2 regions of the Streptomyces sp. NPDC040405 genome follow, and region 2 is predicted to be linked to the other one. Evidence: riboswitches for the same ligand, from Rfam matches in the RefSeq annotation. Region 2 holds a riboswitch; the other holds the start of a gene.

Region 1 (14,862 bases), on a different contig from region 2:
GGGCGATGCCGATGCGCTGCCGCTGGCCGCCGGAGAACTCGTGCGGATAGCGGTTGTAGTGCTCGGGGTTGAGGCCGACCAGCGCCAGCAGCCGCTGCACCTCCGCCTTGATGCCGCCCTCCGGGGTGACGCCCTGCAGCCGGAAGGGCGCGCCGACGATCGCGCCGACCGTGTGCCGGGGGTTCAGCGAGGAGTACGGATCCTGGAAGATCATCTGGACGTCGCGGCGCATCGGCCGCATCGCCGCGGTGCCCAGATGCGTGATGTCCTTGCCCTCGAACCGGATCTTCCCGGAGGTGGGTTCGAGCAGCCGGGTGATCAGCCGTCCCATGGTGGACTTGCCGCAGCCCGACTCGCCGACCACGCCCAGGGTCTCCCCCGGGCGTACGTCGAAGTCGAGGCCGTCGACCGCCTGCACCGCGCCGCTCTGCCGCTGCAGCAGCCCCTTCTTGATGGGGAAGTGCTTGACCAGGCCGGACACCGTGAGCAGGGGTTCGGGGGTGGTGGTCGCCTGCTCCGGGACCGTCATTGTCGGATCCTTCGTGTCGGTCACAGCTTCGGCGCAATCTCTTCGGTCCAGATCCGCGTACGGTCCTCCTGCGCCATGTGGCAGGCGGAGAAGTGCCCGCCCGCGCCCGGCACTTCGCGCAGCTCCGGCCGCTCGGTGCGGGTGACGCCGCCCTCGGGGACGTCCGCGTACGGGCAGCGCGGGTGGAAGGCGCAGCCGGACGGCACGTTGATCAGGCTGGGCGGGGAGCCCTTGACCGGGATCAGCCGCTCGGTCTGGTCGCGGTCGATGCGGGGCATCGAGCCGAGCAGCCCCCAGGTGTACGGGTGCTGGGGCTCGTAGAAGACCTTCTCGGCGGGTCCCCGCTCGACGCAGCGGCCTCCGTACATCACCAGCAGGTCGTCGGCGAGTTCGGCGACCACGCCCAGGTCGTGGGTGATGACGATGACCGCCGAGCCGAACTCCTTCTGCAGATCCCGGATGAGGTCGAGGATCTGCGCCTGGACGGTGACGTCGAGGGCGGTGGTCGGCTCGTCGGCGATCAGCAGCTCGGGGTTGTTGACCAGCGACATCGCGATCATCGCGCGCTGGCGCATGCCGCCGGAGAACTCGTGCGGGTAGCTGTCCACCCGCTTGTCCGGCTGCGGGATGCCCACCCGGTCGAGCATGTCGACCGCGCGCTTGCGGGCGACCTCCTTGCTGACCTCGTGGTGGACCCGGTACGCCTCGGTGATCTGGCGGCCGATCGTGTAGTACGGGTGCAGCGCCGACAGCGGGTCCTGGAAGATCATCGACATCTCGCGGCCGCGCAGCTTGCGCACCTCGTCGGGGTCGGCGCCCAGCAGCTCCTGCCCGTTCAGCCAGATCTCCCCGGAGATCCGGGCCTTGCGGCGGCCGTACTGCCCGGCGGTGTGCAGCCCCATGATGCCGAGCGAGGTGACGGACTTGCCGGAGCCGGACTCGCCGACGATGCCGAGCGTCTTGCCCTTCTCCAGCCGGAAGCTGAGCCCGTCCACGGACTTGACCAGGCCGTCGTCGGTCGGGAAGTGGACCCGCAGATCCCGCACTTCGAGGAAGGCCGTCGGGGCGGGCGAACCGGCCGCGGCCACCTCCCCCACGGCAGCGGTAGCGGGCTTGTTCAGGTCGGTCATCCGAGCCTCACTCGTGGGTCGATGACGGCGTACAGGAGGTCCACGACGAGGTTGGCGACCACGATGCACAACGCGGCGATCAGGGTGACGCCCAGGATGAGCGGCAGGTCCTTGTCGCTGATCGCGTTGACCGCGAGCCGGCCGAGGCCGGGCAGGTTGTACGTACTCTCGGTGAGCACCGCGCCGCCGAGCAGCGCGCCCAGGTCCAGCCCGAGCAGGGTGAGGATCGGGGTCCAGGTGGAGCGCATCGCGTGCCGCCCGATGACCGTCCGCTCCCGCAGCCCCTTGGCGCGGGCGGTGCGGATGTAGTCCTCGCCCATGATCTCCAGCATGGTGGCGCGGGTGAGCCGGGCGTACATGGCGGCGTAGAGGAAGGCGAGCGTGATCCACGGCAGGATCAGGCTCTCGAACCACTTGGCGGGGTCGTCGCCGAGCCCCTTGTAGTCCACGTCGACCCACTTCAGCTGGTAACTGAAGATCGCCAGCGAGAGCAGACCGGTGAAGTAGATCGGCAGCGAGACACCGGCGAGCGCGGCGGTCATCGCCGAGCGGTCCCACAGGGTGCCCCGGCGCAGCGCGGAGACGACGCCGGTGGCGATGCCGCCGACGAGCCACAGCACGCACGCGCCCGCGGCGAGCGAGAGGGTGACCGGCATGGCGTCGGTCAGCTGCGGCCACACCGCCTGCTCGGTGCGGAAGGAGTAGCCGAAGCAGGGCCTCGGGCAGTGGGTGACGTCGGCGCCGTTGGCGTAGTCGCGCCCGGCGAACAGCCCCTCGACGAAGTGCCAGAACTGCACCAGGACCGGATCGCTGAGCCCCAGCTTCGTCCTGATGCCCTCGATGGCCGCGGGGTCGGCCTGTTTGCCGACGAAGAGCAGCGCCGGGTCGGAACCGGCCCACTTCGGGATCACGAAGAAGATGGCGAAGGTCGTCAGGGTGACGACCAGCAGCATCATGACGACGGCGAACAAGCGCCGGATGACGTAAGCAAGCACTGTGCGCGGCCCGGTGGCGGTTCCGGAACCCCGGGGTGCGGGGTTCCGGGACCGCCACGCGTGGCCATCACCTGCCCTTCGGGCCTATCGGATGAAGCGACGGTGGGGGTGGGGTGGCCGGTGGCCGACCGTCACTTGACCCCGAGGGACACGTAGTCGTACCGGCCGTTGTAGGCCGAGGACGAGTAGGCGTTGGTCAGCCGCGAGCTGCGCCAGGTGATGTTCTTCTCGTAGAGGAACGGCATCGCGATGGCCAGGTCGGCGACCTTGTGGTTCATGTCCGCGTAGATCTGGCCGGCCTTGGCGGGGTCGGTCTCCTTGAGCGCGCTGTCGAAGTCCTTGTTGATCGCGCTGTTGTTGGTCTCGGAGACGTTGTAGTTGCCGGTCTGCTCGATGAAGCGGCCGTCGAACAGCGGGCGGGAGAAGCCCTGGCCGGTCGGGAAGTCGGGGCCCCAGCCGGTCATGTTGAGGCCGTAGCCGCGCTTGTGCATCACGGACGGGGAGCCGGTGATGCTGGCCGACGAGCCGCCCTCGATCTCGTTGATGTCGAGCTTGATGCCGACCTTCTCCAGCGACTCCTGGAGCGCCTCGGCGGCCGCCGTCTCGTTGGGCTGGTCGTTACGGGAGACGATCTTGGCGGAGAAGCCGTTCGGCTTGCCGCACTGCTTCAGCTCGTCCTTGGCCTTGGCCGCGTCCGGCTTGCCCTTGCGCTTCAGGACGCCGTACGGGTCGTAGTCGTCCGAGCCCTTGACGGTCTTGGGGAGCATGTTGGGGGCGAGGTCGCCACCGGCCTGGGGGCCGCCGCGGGTGGTCTGGAGCTGGGTGTAGTCGGTCGCGTAGAAGACCGCCTTGCGGCAGTGGATGTTGTCGAACGGCTTCACCTTGGTGGCGATGTCGACATAGCGCACGAAGTTCGTGTTCATGTTGTCGACGTTGCCCTTGTGCTCCTTGAGCGCGGCGGCGCGGCCGGACTGGCCCATGCCGGTGGCGCTGAGGAAGACGTCGTAGTCGCCCTTGACGAGCAGCTTGTCGATGGCTTCCAGGTTGGAGTTGAAGGTGACCGTGACCTGGTCCGGCAGAGCGGCGCGGATCGGGTCGGACGACTTCTTCCACTTGTCGTTGCGCACCAGGGCCAGGCTCTTGCCCGGGGTGAACGACTGGACCTTGTACGGGCCGGAGGAGAACGGCCGGTTGGTGTACTTGGCGCCGGTGTCCTTCTCCTGCTTGACCGGGGAGCCGGTGGGCATCGCGAGCATCTGCTCGAAGTCACCGTTGGGCTCGGCGAGACGGAAGACGATGGTCTTGTCGTCCGGCGTCTCGATCGTCTTCAGCCCGAGCTTGTCCTTGGACTTGTCCTTGTACGGGCCCGGGTACTCGCCCTTGGGGTCGAGGGCCTGGCGCAGATAGCCGGGGCCGCCGGAGACGACGTCCTTGGCCCAGATGCGCTCGATGCCGTACTTGACGTCCTTGGAGGTGATGGCCGAGCCGTCCTCCCAGGTGATCCCGTCACGCATGGTGTACGTGTACGTCTTGCCGCCGTCGGTGATCTTGGCGGTGGAGGTGGCCAGGTCGGGAATCAGCTCGTTGGACGCCTCGCCCGGCTTCGGCGAGAACGTGATGAGTTGACGCGAGTAGAACCGGGCGAAGTCCCAGGCGAAGCCGTAGTACTGGCGCTGCGGGTCGAGCGAGTCGAAGTTCTGCTTGTTGATGAACTTGAGGGTGCCGCCCTTCTTGGCGGACTTGTTGGCTATGCCCTCCGCCCCCGCGTTGAATCCGGCACCGGAGCCTTTTTCGTCGCTGCCGCCGCCGCACGCCGCGGTGGCCAGCAGGGCGCAGACGACAGCCGTCGCGCCGACGATCCGCCTGCTTCTCGACGAACGTAGGGGTTTCATGGTTCCTGCAACCTCCGGGATAGCGGTACGTGGCATGGCGCGGGGAAAGCTTCGGGGAGCCGCCTGACAGCCGCGGCCGGGGCGCCTCATCGGGTGCCCTTGGGGTCGAGGGCGTCGCGGACGCCGTCGCCGAACAGGTTGAAGGCCAGCACGGTCACGAAGATCGCCGCACCCGGGATGATCATGAACATGGGATCGTCCTCGTAGGTGCCCACCGCCTTGGAGAGCATCTGCCCCCAGGACGCGGTCGGCGGTTTCACGCCCGCCCCCAGGAAGCTGAGGGCCGCCTCGGTGAGGATGTTGGTGGGGATCATCAGCGTCGCGTAGACGGTGATCGGCGCCACCAGGTTGGGCAGCAGCTCCTTGAAGAGGATGTAGCGGCGGCCCGCGCCGAGGCTGCGCGCGGCCTCCACGTACTCCTTCTCGCGCAGCGACAGCGTCTGGCCGCGCACGATGCGGCCGACGTACGGCCAGCCGAAGAAGCCGATGACGGAGACCAGTACCGCGATGCGCACCCCGCTGCCGGTCAGCCCCAGCAGGTCGTTCGGGAGCACCGAGACCAGGGAGATGATGAACAGCAGCTGCGGGAAGGCCAGCAGCATGTCCATCACCCGGCTGATCGCCGAGTCCACCCAGCCACCGAAATATCCGGCGATGATGCCGAAAACGGTGCCGAGGACAACGGCGACCAGGGCCGCGAGGAACGCCACCAGCAGCGAGATGCGGGCGCCGTAGACGACGCGGCTGAACACGTCCCGGCCGTTGGAGGGTTCGACGCCGAAGAGGAAGTCCGAACTGATGCCGCCGAGGCCGCCCTTGGGGGTGCCGAAGAGGGGGTCGATCTCTTCCTGGTGGAACTCGTTCGGCGGGTGGCCCAGCAGACTCACGATCAGCGGCGCGAAGATCGCCACTAGCACGAGAAAGATGACCACGGCTCCGCCCGCAAGCGCCAACTTGTCGCGCTTGAGGCGTCTCCAGGCGATCTGTCGCAGCGATCTTCCCTCGACCGACGCCTTGACCACATTCGCCGCTACATCGGCAGTCGCGACCGGCCCCTCGTCGGTGCTCGTGCCGGGCAATGGTGCCGTCATCGTGGTGGGGACCCCTCTCGACCGGTGGTGACCGGCCCACGGCTCGCCGCTGTGGCGGCTTAAGTTCACAAGATGAGCGAAAGGGGTCGTTATGCGGAACCGCTCCCCTTGGAGCGGGAGTCTTCATCGCGTTTGTGATCACCCGCCAGTACCCACGGGCAATGGATGCCTAACCGTGATGTGCAGTAAGCGGTTCCGGTATACGGACAGTTGTGACCCGTGAACGCATCAGTAACAACCGCCCCACCGCGGGCAATTCGCGAGGGGCGGTTACGGGAGCGGGTCAGCTCAGCGGCTCAGTACGCGTGGCGGGGCGGCGGATAGCCGTACCCGTACGACGGGGGCGGCGGCGCGGGCGCGGCGTTGTAGGCGTCCCGGTCGAAGAACGGCCGGGCGCTGGCGCGCATCCACATCGCCACCGGGTCGTGCTCGTCCGACAGCTCGACCGTGGAGACCGGCAGCCCCTCCGGCACCACACCGACCGACTGCTGCATCATCAGCCGCACCGACTCCACGGCGTGCTGGCTGTTGTCGTACAGATCGAGGCCGATGGCCAGATACGGGGCGCCCAGCGCGGGTTGCACCCAGGCGCGGCGCAGCGAGCGCACCGCGGCGGTGCGATGCGCGTTCTGCCCCAGCAGGGCGTAGAACTGCGGGATTTCGATGGCCGGTTCGGACAGCCGCAGCGGTCCGGCGGGCAGCCGGTCCAGCCCGCCCGCGATCCGCCGCAGGTCCAGCCAGGGAATGCCGACGCCGCCGCCGGGGGCGTGCGGGTTGAGCCACAGGCCGTAGTGGTCGCGGTAGAGGGAGTCGGCGATCCGGCGCGCGTCCACCACTTCATGCGCGCGATTCCAGCCACTTGCGGCCAGCTCCTGGGCGGAGGTCACACACGGTGCGTAACCATGGCCGTCCACGTCCATGTTGCCGTACTGGGCGTCGGGAGCGCCGGGCGCACCGTTCCACAGCAGCATCCAGACCTGGCCCTCGGCGAGGGCGTGCAGCAGCGCCTCGTACGCGTCGTACCGGCCGGGAGCGACCTGCTGCAGCATCCGCTCGACCTGACCGGCAGCCGCCCCCCAATCCGCGCCCGCGCTCACCTGGGTCCGCCCCTCTCTCGGCCTTGCCCGCACCTCACCGGGACGCGCGCCGCCCCGCCTGGTCATCCAACCAGCTTACGGGCCCCCGTGGCCGTCCCCCGAGTGCGTCACAGGTCACGGTCGTAGAACGGCCGTACGCGCTCCAGCATCCACGTGGCCACGGGATCACCCTGCGCGATATCCAGCGCGACGAGCTGAACGGTCCACGGGACCGGCACCGTTCCGAGCGCCCGGCCGAGCGCCTCCACCGCGAGGGCCTGTCCCTCCGGGCCCGGCGCGTCCAGCTGGACACCGACGAAGAGCGCAGGCTGATCGCCCTCGACGCTGGCCAGCGCGCGCCGCGCGGTGCGTACCCCGGGCTCCTTCCCGAACTCGATCCCGGCGGATGCCAGGAAGTCGACCGGCTCCTCCTGCCAGTCCGGCTCGAACAGCCGCACCCGGCCCCCGCGCGCGGGGCCGTCCAGCTCGCTGCGCCCGGCCTTGCACAGCTCCTCGACCGCGGACGGCGGCAGCGGGACGCCGACCGGCCCGTCCGGGTTCACCGCGACGCCGAGCTGCGGCGGCAGCCCGCGGGCGAACTCGACGGCCGGGGCGACGGTGAACGACATATGGCCGCCGACGATCTGCAGGAACTGCTGCTCGGAGCTGAAGACGGGCACGTACGCCTGGCCCTCGATCTCCACGGTGGGCAGGTCGAGGCTGCGACTGTCGGGGCCCCCGCCGTTCGGCAGCGGGATCCAGACATAACTTCGGGCGAGCACCTCGACGATCCGCGCTCCTGCGCCCGGGACCCCGATCGAGGCGGCGAGCACCTCTTCCAGTTCGTTACCGGGGAACGCGGGATAAGCGCCGTCCGGAAACCCTCCGTGAGCGGGGGTTATGCCCTGGTGCTCCGGGATACTCATCTTCGTCCAACCGCCATCTCGTCCGACCTGCACGAGCACCCTAACGGCTGCACGCCGGAACGCCAGGGGTCGCCCGGGCATCTCCACAGCACTTCCCCACGCCGAAGGCGCGCCCCCGGAGGCGCCGTCACGTTCGGTGACTCTCGGATGGCTCATTTCCTACTGGTTCGAGTGCCCGACTCGTCCGTCGCTCGCCGTCACTCGAATCCGTCGCTCGAATCCGTCACTCGAAGGAGATGCCCCGCAGCACGCTCGCGGTCGCCCGGTCGAGCAGCACGGCGGAGGCGCACCCCTCGGGCGGCTCCCCGCCCTCCACGCGCGCGACGAGGCGGTCCATCGCCCGCCGGTGCCGCCCGAAGGCGAAGCCGGAGACTCCCCGGCCGCGGGCGGCCTGGCCCTCCAGGGCGACCGCGGGGTCCACGTCGAGCAGCACCAGATGCAGCCCGCGGCCGGTGCGCCGGGCGTCCCGGGCCAGCCAGCGGCGCACCCAGGGCTGCGAGCCGCAGTCGTGGACGACGACGCTCGCGCCGGAGGCGAGCGCCCGGCGCAGCCCCGCGTAGTGGGCGCAGCGGACCAGCGGCCGGTAGACCGCGTACGGCAGCCAGCGGGGCATGCGTCTGTCCCAGGACTCCCGGGTGTGCTGCGAGTCCACCCGCACCACGGCCTCGCCGCTCGGGTCGGCCCCGGGGACCAGCCGGTTGATCAGCGTCGACTTGCCGCTGCCGGGCAGCCCCGAGGCGATGATCAGGTCACGCGCCGGGTAGCGCAGCTCCGCCCCCACACCGCCGCGCAGGTCGTGCACGGCCGCGCGGCGGTCCGGTCTGACCGTGCCGCCTGAGCGCGTCCCCTCCTGCCGCGCGGGCAGGGTTCCTCGGGTTGTCGCGTATGTTCCCTGCCCGTGCACCGTGATCGTCCTCCAAGGTCGGTCAAGCGGCTCCGTACCCCGAGAGTGTCAAGAAAAGGTAATGCCCATCAAGGAGGCCCCGGCGCGACCCCGCTCACAGAGGGGGGTTCCCTTCCGGAGCGGACGTGCGATGATGGCCGCGCCAACTGCATACCGGCCGCTTGAATCCGCGCGGGAGAGTCCTCGGTCACCGGCATTCGCCGATTTTCCCGGGGCGCCGAAGGAGCAAGCCCTCCCTTGAATCTCTCAGGCCCCGATACCGCACGGATGAGGCAGATCTGAAAAGCGGGCCACGCCGTATGTGGCTCCACCCAAGGTGCAAGCCGGCCAGCCCCGCCCAGCGGGATTGGTCACGGCGAACCTCTCAGGTTCCGATGACAGATGGGGAGGACGCTGTGCCGTCCTTGTCGTCCCATACGGCCCGTCCGTCCCGTCATCGACATGATCATGACCTGTGACCCTGGGAGCTGAACCATGACCGACGCCCCGCCCGTGCCCCGCCATACCGCGCTGGACGCGGTCCACCGCGCGCTCGGCGCCACCATGACCGACTTCGCGGGCTGGGACATGCCGCTGCGTTACGGGAGCGAGCGCGACGAGCACACCGCCGTGCGCACCCGCGCGGGGCTCTTCGACCTCTCCCACATGGGTGAGATCGCTCTCACCGGGCCGCAGGCCGCCGACGCTCTCGACCACGCCCTGGTCGGCCATCTCTCCGCGCTCGCCGTGGGCCGCGCCCGCTACACCATGATCTGCGACAGCGAGGGCGGCATCCTCGACGACCTGATCGTCTACCGGCTCGCCGAGCAGGAGTTCCTGGTCGTGGCCAACGCCTCGAACGCCCAGGTGGTGCTGGACGCGCTGACCGAGCGCGCCACCGGCTTCGACGCGGCCGTACGGGACGACCGCGACGCGTACGCGCTGATCGCCGTCCAGGGGCCGCAGTCCGCCGGGATCCTGAAGGGCCTGACCGACGCCGACCTGGACGGGCTGAAGTACTACGCGGGGCTGCCGGGCACCGTCGCGGGCGTGTCCGCCCTGATCGCCCGCACCGGCTACACCGGCGAGGACGGCTTCGAGCTGTTCGTCGCGCCGGACGACGCCGAGCGGGTCTGGCAGGCGCTGACCGAGGCGGGCGACCCGGTGGGCCTGGTGCCGTGCGGGCTGTCCTGCCGGGACACGCTGCGCCTTGAGGCGGGGATGCCGCTGTACGGGCATGAGCTGAGCACCGACACGACCCCGTTCGACGCGGGGCTCGGCCGGGTGGTGAAGTTCGGCAAGACCGGTGACTTCGTGGGGCGCGGGGCCCTGGAGGCCGCGGCGCGCGAGGCCGAGGCCCGGCCGCCGCGCACCCTGACCGGTCTGGTCGCCGAGGGCCGCCGGGTGCCGCGCGCCGGATACGCCGTGGTCGGCCCGGACGGCGCGGAGATCGGCCGGGTCACCTCGGGCGCCCCCTCCCCGACGCTGGGGAAGCCGATCGCGATGGCGTACGTCGACGCGGAGCACGCCGCGCCCGGCAGCCCGGGAGTATCGGTGGACATCCGCGGTACCCGGGAGCCGTACGAGGTCGTCGCGCTCCCCTTCTATCGCCGCGAGCGCTGAAACCCCCCGTTTTCCCGGGCCGCCCCTGCCGCCTTTGTCGCCTTCTCCCGCCTTCTGGCGACGCGAGCGCCTAAACCTCCCGCGACCCGTGTGTCTCACCACTGAAGACCCGTTTCCCAAGCACTCCCCTCTATCCAGGAGAATCGGACCATGAGCAACCCCCAGCAGCTGCGCTACAGCAAGGAGCACGAGTGGCTGTCGGCCGCCGACCAGGACGGCGTGTCGACGATCGGCATCACCGAATACGCGGCCAACGCGCTCGGCGATGTCGTGTACGTCCAGCTCCCGGATGTCGGCACCACCGTCGCCGCCGGTGAAACCTGCGGTGAGCTGGAGTCCACGAAGTCGGTCAGCGACCTGTACGCGCCGGTCTCCGGCGAGGTCACCGAGATCAACGAGGACGTGGTGAACGACCCGGCGCTGGTGAATTCCGCCCCCTTCGAGGGCGGCTGGCTGTTCAAGGTGAAGGTGACGGACGAGCCGGGCGACCTGCTCTCCGCCGAGGAATACGCCGCCTTCTCCCACAACTGACCCTCCTATTCCGATCGGGACCCCGATGTCGCTTCTGAACAGCTCCCTGCACGAGCTCGACCCTGACGTCGCCGCTGCTGTCGACGCCGAACTCCACCGCCAGCAGTCCACCCTCGAAATGATCGCCTCGGAGAATTTCGCTCCGGCCGCGGTCATGGAGGCCCAGGGCTCGGTCCTGACCAACAAGTACGCCGAGGGCTACCCGGGCCGCCGCTACTACGGCGGCTGTGAGCACGTCGACGTGGTCGAGCAGATCGCCATCGACCGGATCAAGGCGCTCTTCGGCGCCGAGGCGGCCAACGTCCAGCCGCACTCCGGCGCCCAGGCCAACGCCGCCGCGATGTTCGCGCTGCTCCAGCCCGGTGACACCATCCTGGGGCTGAACCTGGCCCACGGCGGCCACCTCACCCACGGCATGAAGCTCAACTTCTCCGGCAAGCTCTACAACGTGGTCCCCTACCACGTGGACGCCGAGACCGGTCTGGTCGACATGGACGAGGTCGAGCGCCTGGCCAAGGAGCACCGCCCCAAGCTGGTCATCGCGGGCTGGTCGGCGTACCCGCGCCAGCTGGACTTCGCCGCCTTCCGCCGGGTCGCGGACGAGGTCGGCGCATACCTGATGGTCGACATGGCCCACTTCGCGGGCCTCGTCGCGGCCGGGCTCCACCCCTCGCCCGTACCGCACGCCCACGTCGTGACCACCACCACCCACAAGACCCTGGGCGGCCCGCGCGGCGGCGTGATCCTGTCCACCGCCGAGCTGGCCAAGAAGATCAACTCCGCGGTCTTCCCCGGCCAGCAGGGCGGCCCGCTGGAGCACGTCATCGCGGCCAAGGCGGTCTCCTTCAAGGTCGCGGCCGGCTCCGAATTCAAGGAGCGCCAGGAGCGCACGGTCGAGGGCGCCAAGATCCTCGCCGAGCGGCTCACCCAGGCCGACGTCACCGAGGCGGGCGTCTCCGTCCTCTCCGGCGGCACCGACGTCCACCTGGTCCTGGTCGACCTGCGCAACTCCGAACTGGACGGCAAGCAGGCCGAGGACCGGCTCCACGAGGTCGGCATCACGGTCAACCGCAACGCCATCCCGAACGACCCGCGGCCCCCGATGGTCACCTCGGGTCTGCGGATCGGCACCCCGGCCCTGGCCACCCGCGGCTTCACGGCCGAGGACTTCCGCGAGGTCTCGGACATCATCGCCGAGGCGCTCAAGCCCGCCTACGACGCCGAGGCGCTGAAGGCGCGGGTCACCGCCCTCGCCGACAAGCACCCGCTGTACCCGCACCTGTCGAAGTAATCCGGGTCCCGGCCTCCCGGGGCCCGGACCCCGGGGGGCGCGCCCACCGGCGCGCCCCCCGCACCGCACCACCCGCACGCACCCCACGTGCAGACGAAGGAGTCCCCGGTGGCCATCTCCGTATTCGATCTCTTCTCGATCGGCATCGGCCCGTCCAGCTCGCACACGGTCGGCCCGATGCGGGCGGCACGGATGTTCGTCCGCCGGTTGAAGAACGAAGGGCTGCTGGCCCACACCTCCTCCGTACGCGCCGAACTCTTCGGCTCCCTCGGCGCCACCGGCCACGGCCACGGCACCCCCAAGGCCGTCCTGCTCGGCCTGGAGGGGCACTCCCCGCGCTCCGTCGACGTCGAGTCCGCCGACGGCGAGGTGGAGCGCATCCGCACCACCAAGCGGCTGCGGCTGCTCGCCGCCGAGACCGAGGGCGGCCACGAGATCGACTTCGACGAGTCCGAAGAACTGATACTGCACCGCCGCCGCTCCCTGCCGTACCACGCCAACGGCATGACGCTCTTCGCGTACGACGACACCGGCCATCCGCTGCTGGAGAAGACCTACTACTCGGTCGGCGGCGGCTTCGTCGTGGACGAGGACGCGGTCGGCGAAGACCGCATCAAGCTGGACGACACCGTCCTCACCCACTCCTTCCGCACCGGCGACGAACTCCTGCGCATCTCCCGCGAGACCGGCCTGTCCATCTCCGCGCTGATGCTGGAGAACGAGAAGGAATGGCGCACTGAGGCGGAGATCCGCGCGGGCCTGCTGGAGATCTGGCGGGCCATGGAGGCGTGCGTCTCCCGCGGCCTCACCCAGGAGGGCATCCTGCCCGGCGGCCTGAAGGTCCGCCGCCGCGCCGCCAACGCCGCCCGCGCCCTGCGCTCCGAGGGCGACGCGCCCGCCCGCGCCATGGAGTGGACCACGCTGTACGCCATGGCGGTCAACGAGGAGAACGCCGCCGGGGGGCGGGTCGTCACCGCCCCGACGAACGGCGCCGCCGGGATCATCCCGGCCGTCCTGCACTACTACACCCGCTTCGTTCCGGGCGCCGACGAGGAAGGCGTCATCCGCTTCCTCCTCGCGGCCGGTGCCATCGGCATGCTCTTCAAGGAGAACGCCTCCATCTCCGGCGCCGAGGTCGGCTGCCAGGGCGAGGTCGGCTCCGCCTGCTCCATGGCCGCGGGCGGCCTCGCCGAGGTCCTCGGCGGCAGCCCCGAGCAGGTCGAGAACGCCGCCGAGATCGGCATGGAACACAACCTCGGCCTCACCTGCGACCCCGTCGGCGGCCTCGTGCAGATCCCCTGCATCGAGCGCAACGGCATGGCGGCGGTCAAGGCCGTCACCGCCGCGCGGATGGCCCTGCGCGGCGACGGCCGCCACCATGTGTCGCTGGACAAGGTCATCAAGACCATGAAGGACACCGGCGCCGACATGAAGGTCAAGTACAAGGAGACGGCGCGGGGCGGACTCGCGGTCAACGTCATCGAGTGCTGACGAATGGCGGTGGCCGGTGACGTCGGCTGATCCTCGGGCGATACGCGTGCCGGTCGGGGACGACGCGGAGCGCTGGGCGAGCCGTGCGGCGAGCCGCCGCGTCCTGCTCGTCGTGCACAACGTCACCTCGGCCGGGCGGCTGCTGGACGTACTGCCGCTGTTCCACGACGACTTCCGGGTGCAGCTCCTGGTCACCTCGACGGAGTCGTCCGCCTTCCAGGGCGGAGTGCGCGAGCTGTTCGCGGATCTGGAGCTGCCGGTGCTGCCGTGGGAACAGGCGCTGGCGACGCCGGTGGATCTGGCGGTCTCCGCGAGCTTCGGCGGCCAGCTCAGCGGTCTGCGCGGCAAGCTGACCGTCCTGTCGCACGGCGTCGGCTACACGAAGCGGCTCTCCGTGACGGGAGTCCGCAGCCGTGAGCCGACGTTCGGCCTCGCGCCGGAATGGCTGCTGGTGGACGGGCGGCCCTTCGTGGACGGGCTCGTCCTGTCCCACCCCGAGCAGCTGGAGCGGCTGCGGCGGGTCTGCCCCGAGGCCGAGGCCGCGTCGGTCCTGGCCGGTGACCCCTGCTTCGACCGCATGCTGGCCGCCGCGCCGCACCGGGAGCGGTTCCGGCGCGCCCTGGGCGTACGCCGGGGGCAGCGCCTCGTCGTACTGAACTCCACCTGGAACCCGGAGGGTTTCTTCGGCAACGGCGGCGACCAGGACCTGCTGCCCAGCCTCCTCCCCCGGCTCGCCGCCGAACTGCCCGCCGACGACTACCGGCTGGCGGCCGTGCTGCACCCCAACATCTGGTACGGCCACGGGCCGGGCCAGCTCCGCGTCTGGCTGGACCGGGCCCTGCGCAGCGGGCTGACCCTGGTCGACCCCGTGCACGCCTGGCGGCAGGCCCTGCTGGCGGCCGACGCCGTCGTCGGGGACTTCGGGGCGGTCTCGTACTACGCGGCGGCCCTGGGCACCCCCGTACTGCTGGCCTCCGCCGCCCAGGACCGGCTGGACCCGGAGGCGCCGCTCGCGGCGTTCGTCCGGGACGCGCCACGGCTCGATCCGGGCGGGGGGCTGCGGGATCAGGTGGAGGGCCTGTTGGCGCGCCACCGTCCGGCCCCTGGCCCGGCGTCGTTCACCACGTCGGCCCCGGGCGCCTCCGCCGCGCTGCTGCGGCGGCACTTCTACGCGCTGATGGACCTGCCCGAGCCCCCGGCCCCCGCCCTGCTGGAGGCCCTGCCCCTGCCGCCGTACGGGCCACCGCGGCGTACGGCGCCCCTGAACGTCCGTACGCGCGTCCACGGGGCGGACGTCTGGCTCGAACGCACCACGGGCCACCCGTACGACGCGGTCGGCGACGCCCACCTCGCCGTCCACGAGGACACCCGCGACCCCGGTGATCTGGTGCGGGCCGACGTGAT
Region 2 (14,862 bases):
CGTGGCCAGGGAGTTGGCGAGCATGTAGGCACCGACCAGCGCGAGGCTCGAACCTTGTCCGGTGAGGAACGAGGGTGCGTACGCGGCGTCGCCGACGAGCGCGACGCGGCCGCCGGACCAGCGGGGCATACGGATCTGACCGGCCGTGTCGAAGAACAGGTCATCCGCGTCGCGCATGGCGCCGACCATGCCGGGGACCTCCCATCCCGCGCCCGCGAAGGCCGTGGCGACCAGGTCCCGCTGGGCGTCGGGGTTCCGGAGGGCGTCGATCGGCGGTTCCGGCCGGTGGAAGGTCAGGAAGGCGTGCAGCTCGTCGCTGTCCCCGACGGCGTAGAGGGCCGCGGCCTTCCCCGGGGTGTTCCACAGCACCACCTCGTGGGAGAGCCCGAAGGTGTTCGGCATGGTGAAGATGGCGAAGCAGTAGCCGAGGTAGCGGTGGAACCGTTCTTCGGGGCCGAACAGCGACTCCCGGGTACGCGAGTGCATTCCGTCGGCGCCGACCACCAGGTCGAACGTACGCTGTCGCCCGCTGTGGAACGTCACGTCGGCCCCCTGTGCGGACTGGTCGAGGGTGTCGATGGAGTCGTCGAACAGGAATTCCACGTCGTCGCGGACTCCCGCGTAGAGGGCCGCGGCCAGATCCCCGCGGCGCACCTCGAGGTCCTGTCCCTCGGCATCGCCGACGATGGCGGCCGGGCTGACCGAGGCCACTTCCCCGCCATCGGCGTCGAGGAAGGTGCAGCGACGCGAGTCGATGTGCGCGTCCCGCAGTCGCGGCAGTATCCCCATCCGCCGGACCACCTCCGTCGCGGTACCGCGGATGTCGATCGGGTAACCACCGTCGCGCAGCGAACCGGCCTTCTCCACCACGGTGACCGCGCACCCGGACCGGTGCAGCCAGTACGCCAGCGCGGGTCCGGCGATGCTGGCCCCGGAGATCAGGACTCTGCGCTTCATGGTCGTAATCGTGTCCATCGACAGACCGTTGGGTGTCATGCCCGGGCTCCTTGCTTCGTGATACGGACGACGAGCAGCGACAACGCGGCGACGAGGCCGACGACGGCGAAGCCTGTGACGAAGGCCGATTCGGTCGGCTGGCCCGTCATCGGGTCGGCCCCGGCGGCGAGGATCGCGCCGCCCACCTGAGCGCCCACGGCGACGCCGATCACGCGTGTCACCACGAGCAGGCTGGTGGCGATGCCGGTGTCCCTGGTCTCGACGGTGGTGGCGGTGCTGGCGAGCAACGCGGTGGTACCGACGCCCGCGGCGAACGCGGTCAGCACCTTCGCGAGGACGAGCTGCCATTCCGCGGTGTGCGCCGACGCCAGGGCGAGCATCGTGGCCGCAGTGACGACGGTGCCCACGATGACCACGGCACGCGGACCAAAACGCCGCGCCGCGACCCCGCCGACCGAATCGCTGACCGCCCCGGCGATGGCGCCGGGCAGCAGGAACAGCCCGATGTCGGTGGTGCTGGCCCCGAAGCCGTACCCGTCGGCCGATACCGCGAACAGCTGCGGGAGCAGCAGGATCACCATCCCGGAACCGGTGGTGATGACGAAGGTGAGCACGCACGCATGCCACATCTCGGGCTTCGCCAGCATGCGCAGATCGACCATCGGCGAGGCCGCCCGGCGCTCGACGGCGACCCATCCGGTCGCGAGGGCGGCCACAACCACCCCGAGGGCACCGACCGCGAGCGGCGGCAGGGCGTCGTTGGTCACCGTCACGAGCCCGAGCATGAACGCGAGCAGCGTGCCGCTCAGCAGCACCACACCGGGCCAGTCGATCCCGTCGTCCGAGGGGATCGGCGGATCATGCGGCATCAACCGGATCACGGCCAGCGTCATCGCGATGATCGTGATCGTCGGCAGCGCGAACATCCCATGCCACGACAGCGCTTCCGCGACCGGCCCGGCGATCAGCGTGCCCACCATGCCGCCGCCCGTGAACAGCGCGACGACCAGCCCGATCGCCACCTGTGACTCTCCCGTCGGGAGGTGTTTGCGCACCAGGATGAACGAGAGGGGCAGCGCGCCCACCATGACGCCCTGCAGTACCTGGCCGAGCAGCAACACCGGCAGGTTCGGCGCCAGGCTGGCCAGCAGACCACCGGCCGAGACCACGGCCATCAGCCAGATCAGCACCCGCTTTCCGCCGTAGCGGTCGCCGAGCTTGCCCGCGACGGGTGTGACGACGGCGCCGGTGATCAGTAACGTGTTGCCGACCAGTGCCCCTTCGGCAGGGCTGACCCCCAGCTCACGTTGGAGCAGCGGGAGCGCGGGCTCCACCACCGACTGCAGGGTGCCGAGGGCGAGTGCCAAGATGCCGAGGGCACCGATCGACAGTCTCCCGATGCGGACCGGAGAAACCACAGTTGCGGACATAGGTGTCCTCTTCCTCGTGGGTTGCGGGCAGGTGCGCGGACCTTCTTGAGGTGCGCCGCGCCGACATACGTCGGCGCGGGATTCGCGCACCTCCCACACTTCCTTCCGGCGCCCCGCCGGGCATCGTCCGCCGCCGCCGTCTTCCCCTGGTGCGCCCGGACCAGCCGCTCAGGTGTCCTGGTGCCCGCGCACCACGGGCGGGCACCACGGCGGGCCACCGTTAGGGGATTGGCCGTGGCCCGGCGGTCCGCCCGCCGCCTACGGTCGGGGCATGCGGATACGTATCGTCGACGCCTTCACCGACCGCCCCTTCGCCGGAAACCCGGCGGGAGTCGTCCTCCTGGACGGCGAGACCTTCCCGGACGACAGCTGGCTCCAGGACGTCGCCGCCGAGGTCAACCTCTCCGAGACCGCCTTCGCCCACCCGCTTCCCGAGGGGGCCGAGGCCGACTGGGCGCTGCGCTGGTTCACCCCGGCCACCGAGGTGAGCATGTGCGGCCATGCCACGCTCGCGACCGCTCATATCCTGCGTACGACGGGCGCCGCGACCGGCACCGTACGGTTCGCCACGCTCAGCGGGGTGCTCTCCGCGAGCGGCGACCCCGGCGGCACGATCACCTTGGACTTTCCGACCGCCCCGCTGACCGAGACCCCGGTCGCGCGCGAGGTGACCGACGCCCTCGGCACCACGGTCCTGTCCGCCCGGGACACCGGCCCCCAGGTCGGCGATCTGCTGGTGGAGCTGGCCGACGAGAAGGCCGTACGGGCACTCACCCCCGACTTCGCGGCGCTCGGGCGGCTCGTCAAGCGGGCCGTCATCGCGACCGCGCTCCCCGACGACCCCGCCTGCAGCCATGACTTCGTCTCGCGCGTCTTCGCGCCCGGCGTCGGCATCGACGAGGACCCGGTGACCGGCAGCGCGCACACCGCGCTCGCGCCCTTCTGGTCCGCCCGGCTCGGCCGCGACGAGCTGACCGGACTCCAGGTCTCCGCCCGCACCGGGCTGGTCCGCACCACGCTGCGCGGCGACCGTACGCTGCTGACCGGCCGGGCCGTCACGGTCATCGACGGGGAGCTGCTGGTCTGAACGGCCCGCCGGGGGCGGGTCAGGCGGTGGGCAGCCAGCCCACCTTGCCCGCCAGCAGCGAGTAGCCGACGAACGCCACGATGTCGATCAGCGCATGCGCGGCGACCAGCGGCCCGACCCGCCCCCACCTGCGGTAGAGCAGGACGAAGACGACGCCCATCGCCATGTTGCCGAAGAAGCCGCCGATGCCCTGGTAGAGGTGGTACGAACCGCGCAGCACCGAGCTGGCCAGCAGCGCGGCCATCGGGGTCCAGCCCAACTGCCCGAGCCTGCGCAGCAGATAGCCGACCACGATCACCTCCTCCAGCACGGAGTTCTGCACGGCGGAGACGATGAGCACGGGCAGCTTCCACCACACCTCGGGCAGCGCCTCGGGCACCACCGTCAGATTGCCGCCGACCGCCCGCGCGCCCAGGTAGAGCAGCAGTCCGGTGCCGCCGATGCCCGCCGCCACCGCGGCGCCCCACGCCAGGTCGGAGCGCGGCCGGGTGCGGTCGAAGCCGATCGCGCGCAGCCCGGCGCCCTCCCGCAGCAGCAGATGGGCCACCAGCGCGACCGGCACCAGCGCGGTCGCGATCCCGAACAGCTGCCAGGCGAGGTCCAGCCAGGGACGGCCGGGCGCCTGGGAGGCGTTGAGGGTGGCCGCCTGGTCCTTGAGCCCGCCGGGCTTGGTCACCGAGCCGATGAAGCTGATCAGCGCGGACAGGGCGCTCGCGCCGAGCGACAGCGCCAGCACGAGCAGCGTCTCGTTGCGCAGCATCCGTCGCGGCAGGTGGCCCTCGATCGCGGGCAGTTCCGTCCCGCGCCCCTCTGACTGCACTCCTGCCTCCACTTCCGCTCTTCATACCTCATCGGCGCGCCCGCCCCGCTATGGTCTCGAAAACACATCCGAGATCGCGCACGAGCAGGCCGGGCCGGGCGCCGTCCACTGGCGCGCCGTCCCTCCTGACAGCGTCATCTTCCAGGAGAGACAGATCGCCATGGGACGCCACAGCCAGCCCGACGAAACCGACGGTCCCGACTACTCCGGCATATTCGATGCCATGGACCGCGCCGATCACACCGGTCACTCGGATCACACGGATCGCTCCGGGCGCATCGATCACTCCGCACCGGACAATACGGGGTCCAGACCGGGCACGTCCTCCCGACGCCGGACCGTGGCGATCTCCACAGCGCTGGTGCTCGCCGTCGCGACCGGCGCCGTGGTGGTCTTACGCGGCGGGCTGCTGCCCTCCGCCGAGTCCTGCCGGAGCAACGCGGTGCGGCTCACCGTGGCCGCGTCGCCGGACATCGCCCCGGGCTTACGCACCGTGGCCGACCACGCCCGGAGGGCGGGCATCCGGTCCGACGGCCGCTGTCTGGACGTGAAGATCGCCAGTCGCCCGGCGTACGAGGTCGCGAACGCGCTCGGCAGCGCGGACCGCGGCCCGGGGTTCCAGGTGTGGGTGCCGGACTCCAGCGTCTGGGTCGAACGCGCGGCCACCTCCCCGGTCAGCGCCGCGCCCCTGGACACGCTCGGCGGGATCGCGTCCTCCCCGGTCACGGTCGCCACCACTTCCACCGCGGCCGGACAGCTCAACTGGCCGCGGAAGACCTACAACTGGGCGCAGCTGGCCGAGGCGGGAACCGGCGGCAGCCCGCGGCTGGGCACCGCCGACCCGGCGCGCAGCGCCACCGGGCTGCTGGCCCTGGCCCGGATCAACGGGTCCATCGCGAAGGCGGGGGCGGCCGACGGAAAGGCCGCGACCGATACGCGCGCCGCGGCCAACGCCAAGCTGCTGTCCCAGCGGGCCGCCACGACGGACGCCGCCCTGCTGAAGACGCTGCCCCGGCGCAACCAGGCGGTGGTCCTGTCCGAACAGGCCGCCTTCACCCACAACGCGGAGGCCGACGACGCGTCCCGCCTCGACCTGTTCTATCCGAAGGACGGCACGGCCGAGCTGGACTACCCGTACACCGTGCTCAACGACCGCGGGCTGACCACCGTGCGGGCGCGCGCCGCCACCCGCTTCATGACGCTGCTCACCGACTCCCGCGGCCGCCGGGCCCTCCGGACGGAGGGCTTCCGGACGGCGGACGGCACGGTCAGCGAGCCGGTGGCGCAGGCCGCGGGCGGCCGCACGCCGCAGCCGTACGCGGTGACGCCCTCCCCCGGGCCCTCCGCCCGGGAGGTGGAAGCGGCCCTGGGCATGTGGACCATCACGGTGCAGAGCGCCCGGCTGAACACGGTCGTCGACGCCTCGGCCTCGATGAGCGATCCGGTGCCGGGCCGTCCCGGGCAGAGCCGGATGGACGTCACCAAGGCATCGCTGCGGCAGGCCCTCGCGCGCTTCACCGCCCGGGACGAGATCGGGCTGTGGGAGTTCTCCACCGAGCTGGACGGCGACCGGGACTACCGCGAACTGGTCGCGGCCCGCCGCCTTGAGGCGCGCACCCCGGACGGAACCGGCCAGCGCGAGGTACTGGCAGCCGCCTTCGACGCGCTGAAGCCGCTCCCCGAGGGCTCGACCGGGCTGTACGACACCACGCTGGCCGCCTACAAGAAGGCCCAGGAGACCTTCGCACGCGGCAAGTTCAACGCCGTAGTACTCCTCACCGACGGCACCAACCAGGACCCGGGCGGCATCTCGCGCCCCGCGCTGGTGAAGGAGCTGACGCGGCTGGTCGACCCGGACCGCCCGGTACCGCTCATCGCCATCGCGGTAGGCCCCGACGCCGACCAGTCCGCATGCCGCGAGATCGCCCGGGCGACCGGCGGATCGGCCCAGCGGGTGAACGACCCCGCGCAGATCAACTCGGCCATGCTCAAGGCCATCGTCGCCGCGGGCGAGGCCGGCGCACCGGACTTCCAGCCCTAGGGACTGTCCGCATCAGGCCGAGAGATCGGCGGGCCAGGTGTGGACCGGGGCGTCCGTCCGCATCAGGGCGCAGTAGCGGCGGGTCATGGCGGCGAGCGCGGCGTCCCGCCCCAGCCCGCTGTCCCGTGCCCGGTGGTAGGTCGCGGCCTGCCAGGACGCGCCGTTGACGCGCAGGGCGCAGCGCTGTTCGATCACGCCGAGGTAGCGGTCGCGGTCGGCGGGTTCGACGCCCCAGGCGTCGAGTCCCGCGGCGGCCAGCGGCAGCAGTTCCTCGCGGACCAGCCGCACGGCGGGGGTGCGTGCCAGGGACGAGGAACGGCCGGGCTTCGGCCATTGCAGGACCGTGTCGATGCCATGGCGGCACGCGGCGTCGAAGTTGGCCGCGGCCGCGCTGAACGGCAGCCGGGTCCACACCGGGCGGGGCTCCTCGGCGAGCGCCCTGACCAGCCCGTAGTAGAAGGCGGCGTTGGCGATGACGTCGGTGACGGTGGGGCCCGCGGGCAGCACCCGGTTCTCCACCCGCAGATGCGGCACGCCGTCCACGACCTGGTAGACGGGCCGGTTCCAGCGGTAGATCGTGCCGTTGTGCAGCACCAGCTCCTGGAGGTCCGGCACGCCGCCCTCGTCCAGGATCCGCAGCGGCTCCTCGTCGGCGCCGGTGGACAGCAGCGGGGGGAAGTAGCGCAGGTTCTCCTCGAAGAGCTGGTACGCGTCGGTGATCCAGCGCTCGCCGAACCAGGTGCGCGGCCGCACCCCCTGCGTCGCGTATTCCGGTGCCCGCACATCGGTGGCCTGGAGGAACAGCGGCGGGCGGGATTCGCGCCACACCTCGCGGCCGAAGACGAAGGGGGAGTTGGCGCCGATGGCGATCTGCACGGCGGCCACGGCCTGCGCCGCGTTCCACACGGCGGCGAAGCGTCCGGGGGTGACCTGGAGATGCAGCTGTACGGAGGTGCAGGCGGCCTCGGGGGCGATGGTGGCGCTGGCGTAACTGATGCGCTCCCGGCCCTCGATATCGATGAGGAAATCCTCGCCTCGGGCGGCCAGCATCTGTTCGTTGAGGAGTTTGTAACGGTCGTCGTAGGACAGGTTGGCCGATCCGAGATCCCGGGCGGCCAGCGTCGGCAGAATTCCGATCATCACGATCTCGGAGGACACCTCGCGCGCCTTGCGGTCGGCATATGACAGCCCCGTTCGCAGCTCTTCCGAGAGCTGATCGAGAACCCTCCCGTGCAAACGGTGCGGCACGATGTTTACTTCAAGATTGCACTGTCCGAGTTCCGTCTGAAAATCGTGACTCGCGATGCGCTCCAGAACCTCTGTGTTCATCATCCTCGGCAGCCCGTCGGCGCCTGCGAGATTCAGCTCGATCTCCAGCCCCATGAGATTCTTCGGGCGGTCGAACCGCTTGTCGGCCAGGAGCCGGGACAGCCCGTCGAGGCACTGCCGCAACCGTCCGCGCTGCCGCTGCCGACCCGACGGGTCGAACTCACCGGCTACGACCTTCTCCCCCATCGGAGCTACCTCCTTGAGTGGATCATCGGCGCCCGTACCGCGCACACCACGCTCGATGATGCCCGCCAATGTGATCGATAACGCCCCGCGCGGCCCGCCCAGCCGGTAGGCTCTCAACAGTGGCGCATTGCTCCAGGAAATCGGATCGGTGGGATCCAGCCTACCGCGGCGCGGGTAAACCGCCAGGTCATATCCGTGCATCCAGCACCGAATCGGGGGAAATCCCCGCGTCCGCATGGACCGGAAATCACCTTGTGCGCAATATCGGGGACAGCTAGCCGAAACACGGCCGGAACATGAGTCGTATAAACTCGCTTTACGAGGCAGAGAGATAACGCCCGGACAGTTCGTCCCGGCCCCCTCTGACCCGCGTACCGATCTACGTACACCGACAGCGCGCGCCCCTACCCTGGCCCGCTATCGCTCCACCGTGTCTCCGAAGTGAGAGGCGACCCACCATGCCGCTGCTCGTGCCCCCGGCCCCCGCGCCCGCCCTGCGCAGCGTCCTCACGGCCCTTGGTTCCCCCACCGCTGTCCGCGAGGTGCGCACCCCGGCACTCAGCTCCCTTTCCGGCCCCTTCGAACCCGAACTCCCGCTCCCCGTCCACGTCCTGGACGACATCACCACACCAGCCGGTCCGCCGCAGGTCAGACTCACCGGCTGGCGCTTCATGCTCCGCGACGGCGACCGCACGGTGGCCGCCGCCGAGGCCATGCTCACCGCCGACGGCTGGGCCTTCTCCCACTTCTCCGAGGGACCGTACGTGGCCTCGGCCGAACTCGCCCTGCGCCAGGCCGAGTCGCTGCCCTCGGCATACCAGCCGCGGCTGCTGTCCATCCCCGAGCTGTACATGGTCGCGCTGTGGCTGCACGGCGACCCCGGCGCGGACGCCGCCGAGGGCGGCATCGGGACCGGGGACCTGCTGGTGCCGCTCGCCCCGGCACCGCCCGGCATCGCGGCCCACCACCCGCATCCCGCGGCCGATCTGCTGCCGGTGCTCACCCATCGGCTGACGTCCGCCAAACTGCTGGGCTCGCCTGCCTGACCTGGCCCTTCGGCGACAGGTGGAGCGCCCCGTGACCCACCGGGTCACGGGGCGCCGCGCTACGGGCGGGTAACAGTCCCGCCAGGATGAACCGTCCGGTCGGGTGATGCGTCATCATCTAGCAAGAACCGGTGCCGTGAAATCCCTGCGGAATCCGTGCCGCGGGGCAACACTGGGAGCAACCAACCGACATGTAACGGGGGGCGGCCAACATGAACGCCGCAGCGAGCAGCAGGACATACACCTCACCGCAGCGAAAGAACCTCGCCATGTGCCAGCATCAACCACCGTGCCCGTCAGCCGACTCCGCCGACCGGGAGGCCGCCCATCTCGTGGCGCACCATCCGGAGCAGGGCTGGAGCCTGCTGTGCAATGGTGTCCTGCATTTCGAGGACACCGGTGAGCTGCTGCCGGACGGGCGCATCATCGCCCCGTGCCGACCGCTCGCCACCGAGCACGTCGTGACCGCCGCCTAGGCCGACCACCTAGAGGCGTTGGCATCACCAGGGCCCGGCCCGGCGAATTCATCCGCCGAACCGGGCCCGTCGTTGTGTTCACACGCGCGCGCTCAGCCCTCGTACGACTCCATCGGCGGGCACGAGCAGACCAGGTTGCGGTCCCCGAACGCGCCGTCGACCCGCCGCACCGGCGGCCAGTACTTGTCGGCGGCCGAGACTCCGGCCGGGAAGACCGCCTCGTCCCTGCTGTACGGGTGGTCCCACGCCCCGCTCAGCGTCGCGGCCGTGTGCGGCGCGTTCCGCAGCGGGTTGTCTTCCTTGGTCCACTCCTCCGAGCCGACCTTGTCGATCTCCGCGCGGATCGCGATCATCGCCTCGCAGAACCGGTCCAGCTCCGCCAGGTCCTCGCTCTCCGTGGGCTCGATCATCAGCGTCCCGGCGACCGGGAACGACATCGTCGGCGCATGGAATCCGTAGTCGATCAGGCGCTTGGCCACATCGTCGACCGTGACTCCGGTCGCCTTGGTGAGCGGCCGCAGATCCACCACGCACTCGTGCGCCACCAGCCCGCCGGGCCCGGTGTAGAGCACCTGGTAATGCGGCTCCAGCCGCTTGGCGATGTAGTTCGCGCCGAGCACCGCGGCCTGGGTCGCGCGGCGCAGCCCCTCGGCGCCCATCAGCCGGATGTACGACCAGGAGATCGGCAGGATGCCCGCCGATCCCCACGGCGCGGCCGACACCGGGCCGACGCCGGTGGCCGGGCCCGCGGCGGGCTGCAGCGGGTGGTTGGGCAGGTACGGCGCGAGGTGCGCGCGCACCGCGACCGGGCCGACGCCCGGACCGCCGCCGCCGTGCGGGATGCAGAACGTCTTGTGCAGGTTCAGGTGGGAGACATCGCCGCCGAACCGGCCGGGCTCGGCCAGCCCGACCAGCGCGTTGAGGTTGGCGCCGTCCACGTACACCTGGCCGCCCGCGTCGTGCACGGCCGCGCAGATCTCGGTGATGTGCTCCTCGAACACGCCGTGGGTGGACGGGTAGGTGACCATGAGGACGGCCAGCTGGTCGCCGTACTGCTCGATCTTGGCGCGCAGGTCGGCGGCATCCACCTCACCATCCTCGCCGGTCTTGACGACGACGACCTTCATGCCCGCCATGACGGCGCTGGCCGCGTTGGTGCCGTGCGCCGAGGACGGGATCAGGCACACCGTCCGCTGGGGCTCGCCGTTGGCCCGGTGGTACGCCCGCACGGCCAGCAGCCCGGACAGCTCGCCCTGCGACCCGGCGTTCGGCTGGAGGGAGACCTTGTCGTAGCCGGTGACATCGGCCAGCCGCTCCTCCAGCTCGCGGATCAGCGTCAGATAGCCCTGCGCCTGCTCGACCGGCGCGAAGGGGTGCAGCGCGCCGAACTCCGGCCAGGTGACCGGCTCCATCTCGGTGGTCGCGTTGAGCTTCATGGTGCAGGAGCCGAGCGGGATCATGCCCCGGTCCAGGGCGTAGTCGCGGTCGGCCAGCCGCCGCAGGTAGCGCAGCATCGCGGTCTCGGAGCGGTACTGGTGGAAGACCGGATGGGTCAGGTACGCGTCCGAGCGCAGCAGCTCCGCGGGCAGGGCGTCGGCCGACGCGGCGTCCAGCTCGTCGATGCCGGGAGCGCTGCCGCCGTCCCCGCCGTCGACACCGAAGGCGGACCATACGGCGGCCAGCTGGGCGCGCCCGGTGGTCTCGTCGCACGCGATGCCCACGTGGTCCGCGTCGGTCAGCCGGAGGTTGACCCCGGCCTCCCGCGCGGCGGCCACGACATCGGCGGCCTTGCCGGGGACGCGCGCGGTGAGGGTGTCGAAGAAGCCGCCGTGCACCACCTCGACGCCGCCCGCCCGCAGCCCCTCGGCGAGGACGGTGGCGTAGCGGTGGGTGCGGCGGGCGATGCCCGCGAGCCCGTCCGGGCCGTGGTAGACCGCGTACATTCCGGCCATCACCGCGAGCAGGACCTGCGCGGTGCAGATGTTGCTGGTGGCCTTCTCGCGGCGGATGTGCTGCTCGCGGGTCTGCAGCGCCAGCCGGTACGCCTTGTCGCCGTCGGCGTCCACCGAGACCCCGACGAGGCGGCCGGGCAGGCTGCGGGCGTGGGCGGCGCGCACGGCCATGAACCCGGCGTGCGGACCGCCGAAGCCCATGGGCACACCGAACCGCTGGGTGCTGCCGACCGCGATGTCCGCGCCCAGCTCACCGGGCGAGGTGAGCAGGGTGAGCGCGAGCAGGTCGGCGGCGACGGTGACGATGGCGCCCAGCTCATGGGCCCGCTCGATGACCGGGCGCGGATCGCGCACCGCGCCGGAGGCGCCCGGGTACTGGAGCAGCACGCCGAAGACACCGCGCTCGGCGATCTCGTCCGGGATGCCGTCGGTCAGATCGGCGACCACGACCTCGACGCCGGTCGGCTCGGCGCGGGTCTCGATGACCGCGATGGTCTGCGGCAGACAGTCGGCGTCGACCAGGAAGACGCCCTCCTTGACCTTGCCGACGCGGCGCGACAGCGCCATGGCCTCGGCGGCGGCCGTGGCCTCGTCCAGCAGCGAGGAACCGGCGGTGTCCAGGCCGGTCAGATCGGCGACGACGGTCTGGAAGTTGAGCAGCGCCTCCAGCCGCCCCTGGGAGATCTCGGGCTGGTACGGGGTGTAGGCGGTGTACCAGGCGGGGTTCTCCAGGACGTTGCGCAGGATCACCGGCGGGGTGAAGGTGCCGTAGTAGCCGAGGCCGATCATGGACGGCAGCACCTGGTTGCGGTCGGCGAGGGCGCGCAGCTCGGCGAGCACCTCCGCCTCGCTGCGGGCCGGGGGCAACCGCAGCGCCTCCGCGCTCCTTATGACCTCGGGTACGGCGGCGGCGGTCAGCTCGTCGAGGGAACCGAAGCCGACCTGGGCGAGCATCTTGGCCTGCGCTCCGGCGTCGGGGCCGATATGCCGCTGCTCGAATGGAGTACCGCGCTCCAGATCGGCGAGCGAGATGCGATGGGTGGTCATCTGCGGGGGCCTCCTGGTCTGCTACGACCGGCGAGGGGCACCGCGGTGCGGGTGCCCGGATGGCCTCCCCCTCTGTCATCTCAACCTGAGAGCTTCACCGGTCCATAGGTGCCTGACCGGCTTTCACCGTCGGTGAGGAGGGGTTCCGGAGCGTGTGCTCCCCGTGGCCCGCCCTGCTTTCCAGAGTGACCTCGCCCGCACGGTACGTGTGCCTGAGAGATTCCGGGGAGGATTTGCTCCTTCGGCGCCCCCGACACCATTGTCGAAGGACTCTCCCGCACGGGGTCTGCAGCCACAGCCAGCGTACCAGCGCGTCTGTCGCTGGGGGATTGGCAGAACGATGCTCGAGTGGCCGCATACGGGGATGTGGCTTTTGGTAGGTATCACTGGACCACCGCCACCTGTGGGAGAGAGCGTGCAGACGGACATCGACCCGCGGACCCTGATCGGCCGCAAGGCACTCGACCGCGAGGGCGCCAAGATCGGCACGGTGGACGAGGTCTACCTCGACGACGCCACCGGCGAGCCGGAGTGGGCGGCGGTACGCACGGGCCTGTTCAGCCGGGACGTCTTCGTACCGCTCGAACCGAGCGAGGTCGTCGGCGACACGCTGCGGGTCCCGTACGACCGGGCGCTGATCAAAGACGCCCCGGACCTCGGCGTCGGCCGCCACCTCTCCCCGGAGCAGGAGCTGCAGCTGTACCACCACTACGGCCTGGACGTAACCGGCTGACCCCACCCCGCTCCGCCGCCGAGTCTGCAGAAGCCCGGCCCTTACCCGGCGCACCGCCCCGCTCCTGGCCCCCGCCCGGCAGGTTAGCCGACGCTTCGCTGACGCCCCGGCGCGCCGCTCACCCCCTGGCTCCCGCCCGGCGCGCCGCCCGACGCTTCGCTCCCGCCCGGCGCGGCGCCCAGCCCCTCGCTCCCGCCCTGCGCGCCGCACGGCGTATCGGCGTCCTCGGGGGGTCGTACCAGGGGGAGCGGGTCGCCCGGTTTCAGGTCCGGGTCGTCCACGGCGAACGTGCGCACCCGGCCCGGTGCCGACCAGGGCAGCTCGAAGCGCACGGTCACCCGCCCCACGCCGCTGCCCTGTACCCAGCCCGCCCCGTACTCGGCGTGGCGCACGTCGAGCCCCGGCAGCCAGGTCCGCGGCCTCCCGGCGCCCTCAGGGGCCTCTGAGGCGCCCGGGCTCTCCGGCTCGGCAGCCTGGGAGCCCGAGGCCCCGTCCGGCTCCTCCAGGGCCTCGTGGGCGGCCTGGGCGGCCTCCGCCGCCTGCGCCGCCTGCGCGGCCTGGGCGAACAGATCCTCCTGCGTGTAGTCCGCGAGACCCGACACGCCCACCCCCAGCAGCCGCACGCCCGCCGTCGTTTCCACCCCGTCGATCAGCCGCGCCGCGGCCTCCTTGACCACGCCGGGGTCGTCGGTGGGCCCGCGCAGGGTCTCCGAACGGGTCAGCGTCGAGAAGTCGTACCGCCGCACCTTGATCACGACCGTGCGCCCCGAGCGGCCCGCCTCCCGCAGCCGCCGCACACAGCGGTCCGCCAGCCGCGCCACCTCCAGCTGCACGCGGGTGCGGTCGGTGAGGTCGACGTCGAAGGTGTCCTCCACCGATATGGACTTGGCGTCCCGCTCGGCGACCACCGGCCGCTCGTCCCGCCCGCTGGCCATCAGGTACAGCGACGTCCCATGTGCCCGGCCCAGGAGCCGGACCAGCTCGGCCTCGCCCGCCTCACGGGTCTCGGCGACGGTGTGGATGCCGACGCGGCGCAACGCCTCCGCGGTGGCCGGGCCGACGCCCGGCAGGGTACGCACCGGCATCGGATCCAGCAGCTCCCGCTCCGTGCCGGGCTCGATGACCGCCATACCGTCCGGCTTGGCCTGCTCGGACGCGATCTTGGCGAGCATTTTGGAACCGGCCAGGCCCACCGAGCCGGTCAGCCCGGTCACGGCGCGGATCTCGGCCCGCAGCCGCTCCCCCACGGCCCGTGCCGCCGCCACCCGGGCCTCCGTGCCACCCGCCTCCAGGTCCACGAACGCCTCGTCCAGGCTCAGCGGCTCCACCAGCGGCGACAGCGCCCGCAGCAGCCCCATGACCTGGTCGCTGACCTGGCGGTAGAGCGAGAAGCGGGGGGTGAGGTAGGCCGCGTTCGGACAGAGCCTGCGGGCCTGCGCCATCGCCATGGCCGAGTGCACCCCGAACACCCGGGCCTCGTACGACGCCGTGGCCACCACCCCGCGCGGCCCGAGGCCCCCCACGATCACCGGTTTTCCGCGCAGGCTGGGCTTGGCCGCCTGCTCCGCCGAAGCGTAGAAGGCGTCCATGTCCAAATGCAGAATCGTCGGCGCACCCCTCACAGGTCCGATGCTGCCGCACGCCACTGACAATGGGCGGACCGGCACCGCCCGGAGGGAGCGCTCTCAGCCCGCCCGGTTGCGGCGCCGGGCGAGTTCGTCGGCGGGGTTGTGCCCCACCAGGGTCTCGCCGGTGTCG

What was found. Region 2 has a riboswitch for glycine ahead of gcvP (aminomethyl-transferring glycine dehydrogenase). Riboswitches for the same ligand answer to the same signal wherever they lie in the genome.
Region 1: it holds a riboswitch for glycine, as region 2 does, so the genes downstream of both, gcvT (glycine cleavage system aminomethyltransferase GcvT) here and gcvP (aminomethyl-transferring glycine dehydrogenase) in region 2, are expected to answer to the same signal.

The regions. Positions count from the first base shown of each region.
Region 1 covers NZ_JBVIVI010000002.1:1,279,075-1,293,936, reverse strand. The annotation lists gene ACZ59A_RS13070 (ABC transporter ATP-binding protein) at 1-529, opposite strand, end outside; gene ACZ59A_RS13065 (ABC transporter ATP-binding protein) at 550-1,659, opposite strand; gene ACZ59A_RS13060 (ABC transporter permease) at 1,656-2,654, opposite strand; gene ACZ59A_RS13055 (ABC transporter substrate-binding protein) at 2,786-4,546, opposite strand; gene ACZ59A_RS13050 (ABC transporter permease) at 4,633-5,637, opposite strand; gene ACZ59A_RS13045 (enhanced serine sensitivity protein SseB C-terminal domain-containing protein) at 5,934-6,686, opposite strand; gene ACZ59A_RS13040 (enhanced serine sensitivity protein SseB) at 6,842-7,639, opposite strand; gene ACZ59A_RS13035 (AAA family ATPase) at 7,863-8,543, opposite strand; glycine riboswitch at 8,706-8,815, shown strand; gene gcvT (glycine cleavage system aminomethyltransferase GcvT) at 9,018-10,145, shown strand; gene gcvH (glycine cleavage system protein GcvH) at 10,296-10,676, shown strand; gene glyA (serine hydroxymethyltransferase) at 10,702-11,967, shown strand; gene ACZ59A_RS13015 (L-serine ammonia-lyase) at 12,076-13,458, shown strand; gene ACZ59A_RS13010 (hypothetical protein) at 13,505-14,862, shown strand, end outside.
Region 2 covers NZ_JBVIVI010000009.1:423,464-438,325, forward strand. The annotation lists gene ACZ59A_RS33275 (FAD-dependent monooxygenase) at 1-996, opposite strand, end outside; gene ACZ59A_RS33280 (MFS transporter) at 993-2,387, opposite strand; gene ACZ59A_RS33285 (PhzF family phenazine biosynthesis protein) at 2,659-3,474, shown strand; gene ACZ59A_RS33290 (CPBP family intramembrane glutamic endopeptidase) at 3,494-4,306, opposite strand; gene ACZ59A_RS33295 (hypothetical protein) at 4,323-4,580, opposite strand; gene ACZ59A_RS33300 (substrate-binding domain-containing protein) at 4,518-6,335, shown strand; gene ACZ59A_RS33305 (glutamate-cysteine ligase family protein) at 6,348-7,850, opposite strand; gene ACZ59A_RS33310 (hypothetical protein) at 8,309-8,896, shown strand; gene ACZ59A_RS33315 (DUF5999 family protein) at 9,166-9,372, shown strand; gene gcvP (aminomethyl-transferring glycine dehydrogenase) at 9,465-12,371, opposite strand; glycine riboswitch at 12,434-12,561, opposite strand; glycine riboswitch at 12,562-12,659, opposite strand; gene ACZ59A_RS33325 (PRC-barrel domain-containing protein) at 12,787-13,104, shown strand; gene ACZ59A_RS33330 (DNA polymerase IV) at 13,188-14,726, opposite strand; gene ACZ59A_RS33335 (MerR family transcriptional regulator) at 14,790-14,862, opposite strand, start outside.